Regions from separate parts of the Mesorhizobium sp. M0028 genome, predicted to be linked through region 1. Evidence: predicted binding sites of a transcription regulator. Region 1 holds the regulator's gene; the other holds the start of a gene.
What was found. The regulator LexA, encoded in region 1, represses DNA repair genes until DNA is damaged. The targets are predictions, from matches to a motif close to TGTTCNNNNTGTGTTCNG.

Region 1 (2,395 bases):
ACGGCAAAATCGGCGTTCGCCGTGTCGAGCTCGACTGGCATCGCACCGGCGGTGTGGCAGAGATCCCAGACGATCATCGCCCCGGCTTCCTGGGCCCTGCGCGTCAGCGCCGGCATGTCGCGCAGTTCGCCCGACTTGTAGTTGACGTGGTTGACCAGCACCACGGCGGTGCGTTCGTCGATCAGCTCTTCGATGCTCGGCGCGTCGACCCCCGAGAGGCGCAGCAGCGTATCTTTTCGCGTCGAAACCACACCCTCAGCCATGTAGAGGTCTGTCGGAAAACTGTCGCCCTCGGCGACGATGACCTGCCGCTCCGGCCGCATGGCCATGGCGGCGTGCAGCAGCTTGTAGATGTTGACCGATGTCGTGTCGCAGACCACCGTCTGGCCGGCCGCGGCACCGATCAGGCGCCCGAGCTGGTCGCCAAGTTCGAGCGGCATGTTGAACCAGCCGGCCGTGTTCCAGGCGCGGATGAGATCATGCGCCCATTCTTCGGTCACTGCCTTGCTCAATTCATCGAAAGCGGCACGCGAAGCGGCCCCTAGCGAATTGCCGTCGAGATAGATCACTCCTTGCGGCAGCACAAAGCGGTCGCGCATCGCGCGCAGCGGATCTGCAGCATCCATCGCCCTTATGGCCACGAGATCGGGAATTCCTGTCATGATTTGTCTGCTCCCCAAGATTCACCGCAACGCCGGACACGCATCGACGGCATCCATCGGTCACGAGCGGTTCTCCATTACCTGGTATCGCGCAGCAAGGCTCCACCGGCGACAAGTTGCCTGACCATGCGGTGGAAACCAGGAGCCAAGCCAACCCAAGGTTGGCGTTTTGAGTTCGTTTCGTTCACGGTGCATTGACCAAACCGCACAGTCGATACGGCTTCAATTCCGTGCCCCTTTGCCGGCTGACGGCCGATACCAGTGCCGCCTTCTGGAAACCCAGAGGCCGCAAACGAAAGCAGAATCAAGGCGATGAGGCCCGCGGCGGTGAAAATGCAGCGTCCCGGTTTGGCGAGTGGTATCGTTACCCGAGCCCTAACACATTCATTAAACTTTAAACAGTTGCGGAACACAACTGGAACAGATAGTGTTTGTTCTGGGTTTGTTTTTCTGATTCTGTTGGGGGTCGCTATGCTGACACGCAAACAACACGAACTGCTTATGTTCATCCACGAAAGGCTGAAGGAAAGCGGTATCCCGCCCTCCTTCGACGAGATGAAGGAAGCGCTCGACCTGGCTTCCAAATCGGGAATCCACCGGCTGATTACGGCGCTGGAGGAGCGCGGCTTCATTCGCCGTTTGCCCAACAGGGCCCGTGCGCTGGAGGTGCTGCGCCTGCCCGATTCGATCGCCCCCGGCCTCAATGCGGCACGCAAGTTCTCGCCGAGTGTCATCCAGGGCAGTCTTGGGCAAGGTCCTCGGCAAGGCAAGCCGACATCGTCGCGCGTCCCTGCAGCCGGCAATGACGACGATGTCGTCGCCGCCGTGTCTATCCCGGTGATGGGCCGCATCGCCGCCGGTGTGCCGATCGATGCCATCCAGCACCAGACGCATTCGATCTCGGTGCCGCCGGACATGATCATGGGCGGCGAGCATTATGCGCTCGAGGTCAAAGGCGATTCGATGATCGAGGCTGGCATTTTCGACGGCGACACGGTGATCATCCGCAATGCCGATACGGCGAGCCCCGGTGAGATCGTGGTGGCACTGGTCGACGAGGAAGAAGCGACGCTGAAGCGGTTCCGCCGCAAGGGCGCCTCGATCGCCCTGGAAGCCGCCAATCCGGCCTACGAGACGCGCATCTTCGGACCAGACAGGGTCAAGGTGCAGGGCAAGCTCGTTGGGCTGATCCGCCGCTACTGAGCTGCGCCCTTGGCGCCGGCTTTTGGCTTGTCGGCTCTGCGGTATGGCGGCATGCCCCGCGCCGCGCGGGAAAATTTCCGCTGCACGTGCCAGGGCCGGTATGATTTTTCGACGGCGAAGCGGATTTCGGCGCGTGTTGCCGCTTGTGGATCGAAATAGACGGCCGCACTTCCCGCGCGCGCCAGTTGCCGTTTGGTGACGACGAGGACCAGCCGGTCGTAGTAGCAGGGATTATGGGCGGTGGCGTCGTCGATGACGATCAAGCTGGCAAAGGCGCAGGCTGGCCGTGCAGTATCGCGGTCATTGGCTAGCGCGATGATCGCGCCGGATGGATGCCTGGCAAGGCAGAGACCGTCCGTGCAAATGAACGGCATGCCCGGCGGTAAGTCGGCCGGATCGGCAATGTCGAATTGCGGATCGTTCTTTCCAGGTGTTTCCGGCGCGACGATAGCCTCTGATGTGAGCGCGCGTTTCCAGTTGTCGATGGTGAACTCATTCGGGCGTGCCCGGTTGACCGCGAGTTCACCGCT
Region 2 (2,395 bases), on a different contig from region 1:
GAGGCCGCAAACCGGGCCTTTGCGCCGTCGCCTGAAGCGATAGCCGAGGCGGGCGCGATCAAGGATGCCTTCGCGCTTGCCGAAAATACCGGCAAGGCGGTGATTGCGCTGAACGGAAAGATGGTCGAGCAGCTGCATTTGGCGCAGGCCGAAAAACTGCTGGCGAAGGCCGCCGCTGTTCGCGCATGATTGTAACTCACGACGGGATTGAAAATGAAACTCTACCGCTTTTTGTCCGGCCCGGACGACGCCAGCTTCTGCCACAAGGTGACGGCGGCGCTCAACAAGGGCTGGCACCTGTTCGGCTCGCCGACCTATGCCTATGACAAGAATGCCAAGACCATGCGCTGCGGCCAGGCGGTGGTGAAGGACATCGAAGGCCAGGAATACGGCCCCGACACCAAGCTCAGCGACTGGTAGCGCTGACATCGCTTCGGGTGCCCGCGAATGCGGGACACTTCTGGACGCTGGCGCGAAGGAACGCTGCGCTCTCCAGTCCCAAAACGACGTCACTCCGCTGCCTCTTCGATCTTCTCCATATCATCGTCCGACAGGCCGAAATGGTGACCGATCTCATGGATCAGCACATGGGTGACGATGTCGCCCAGCGTCTCCTCGTTCTCGGCCCAGTAGTCGAGGATGGCGCGGCGGTAGAGCGTGATCCGGTTCGGGCCTTCGCCGGTCTGCGGATTCCAGCGCTCGGCGATGCCGCGCCCCTCGAACAGGCCGAGCAGGTCGAAGGGCGTTTCCAGCGAAAGGTCGTCCATGATCTCGTCGGTCGGGAATTCGGCGATCTGAATGACGATCTCGCCGGTCAGCTTGCGAAACTCCTCCGGCAGATGGGCATAGGCCTCCAGCGCCAGGAGCTCGATTTCCTCCATCGTTGGCGAAAGCTGGTCGTGCCAGATGCGTGTTTGGTAGATGCGAGCCATGCTTTGTCCTTTGATCCCGGCATATAGGCTTTCGGGCCGGACTCGGCAAATGGTCGGGCTGGAGCGCCCGGACCATGCCATCAAGGCAGGAATAAATTCCCCATGACTCCGCTTGACTCTTTGGCCGCCCTCTGGAATCTATAGGAACATAACAGGAACAATTGTGAGTGGAAGCTGACCGTCATGGCGACAAGCGCCGTGGCGCGGGAGACTGTTTTTGCCCTGCGCCGCCAGATCGCGAAGATCGAAGGGACCTTGTCCGAGCGCCTGGAAGCGCCGGCCGGTTCGTCGTTTGACGCGGATGTGCCTCGCCAGAGTCTGGCATCCTCTCGGAATCCGACACCCGCTCGGAATCTGACGATTGTCCGTCGCGGCCTCGCCGTGGCGCCGCCCGATGCGTTTTTGCGCACCGGTGCCGAGCGCCTCGATGCTGCGCTGAGCGGCGGCCTGCCGAAGGCGGCGCTGAGCGAGTTTCATGGCGCCGCGACCCGCGATGCCGGAGCAGTCGCCGGTTTTGTCCTGTCGCTCATCAGCCTGATCCTCAGCCAGGGGCCGCGACTGCCGGTGCTGTGGATCGGCACATCCGAGGTTTTCCGCGAGGCCGGCTTTCCCTATGCCGGGGGGCTTCACGCCTTCTTCGGCATCGAGCCGGAGCAATTGCTGTTTTCCGAGGCGCCAAGGCTGCTCGATGCGCTGTGGGTCGCCGAGGAGGCCGCCAGGATGACGGCGCTGGCCGCAGTCATCCTCGAAATCCGTGGCAACCCGCAGCGGCTGGATCTCACCGCGACGCGGCGGCTGCACGCCCGGGCGCAGAGTGCCGGCCGGCCGCTTTTCCTGCTGCGCCAGGCCGGCGAGCCCGAGCCGACGGCAGCGCCCGTCCGCCTCATCCTGTCGGCGGCACCGGCGGCAGCGCGCGAGACGATCGCCGGGCCGCTCGCCGGCTCGATCGGCCGGCCCGCCTTCACCATCACCATCGGCAAGAGCCGCACTGCCTTGCCCGGAAAATTCACACTGGAGTGGAACCCCGATGAACGCATATTCGAAGAAAGACGGGGCGAGGAATGGGCAAAGAATCCTGTCCCTGTGGTTTCCACATCTCGCCGCCGAGAGGATCCTGCGGCAGCGCCTGGGGCGGTCCTGGCGTTCCCGGCCGTCGGATCACCTGCCGCTGGTGATCAGTCACCGCGACCGGAACGCCCAGCGCATCGCCGCCCTCGACGAGCGGGCCGAAGCGCTTAACCTGAAACGCGGCATGGGCATAGCCGATGCACGCGCCATGCATCCCTCGATCGACATCGTGGAGGCCGATCCGGAAGCCGACCGGCGCCTGCTCGAAGGCCTCGCCGACTGGTGCGACCGCTATACCCCGCTGGTGGCGCTCGACGGGGCCGATGGCCTCTATCTCGACGTCACCGGCTGCACCCATCTTTTCGGCGGCGAACGCTCGATGCTGGACGACATCC

Region 2: the regulator LexA is predicted to act here: its motif matches at 1,075-1,092, upstream of NKJ93_RS05055 (ImuA family protein).

Annotation. Positions count from the first base shown of each region.
Region 1 is NZ_JAMYVG010000001.1:316,230-318,624, reverse strand. It holds gene kynU (kynureninase) at 1-662, opposite strand, end outside; gene lexA (transcriptional repressor LexA) at 1,134-1,865, shown strand; gene NKJ93_RS01555 (ComEC/Rec2 family competence protein) at 1,859-2,395, opposite strand, start outside.
Region 2 is NZ_JAMYVG010000002.1:23,685-26,079, reverse strand. It holds gene NKJ93_RS05070 (HpcH/HpaI aldolase/citrate lyase family protein) at 1-189, shown strand, start outside; gene NKJ93_RS05065 (DUF1737 domain-containing protein) at 214-420, shown strand; gene NKJ93_RS05060 (metallopeptidase family protein) at 510-932, opposite strand; gene NKJ93_RS05055 (ImuA family protein) at 1,116-2,171, shown strand; gene NKJ93_RS05050 (DUF6504 family protein) at 2,104-2,395, shown strand, end outside.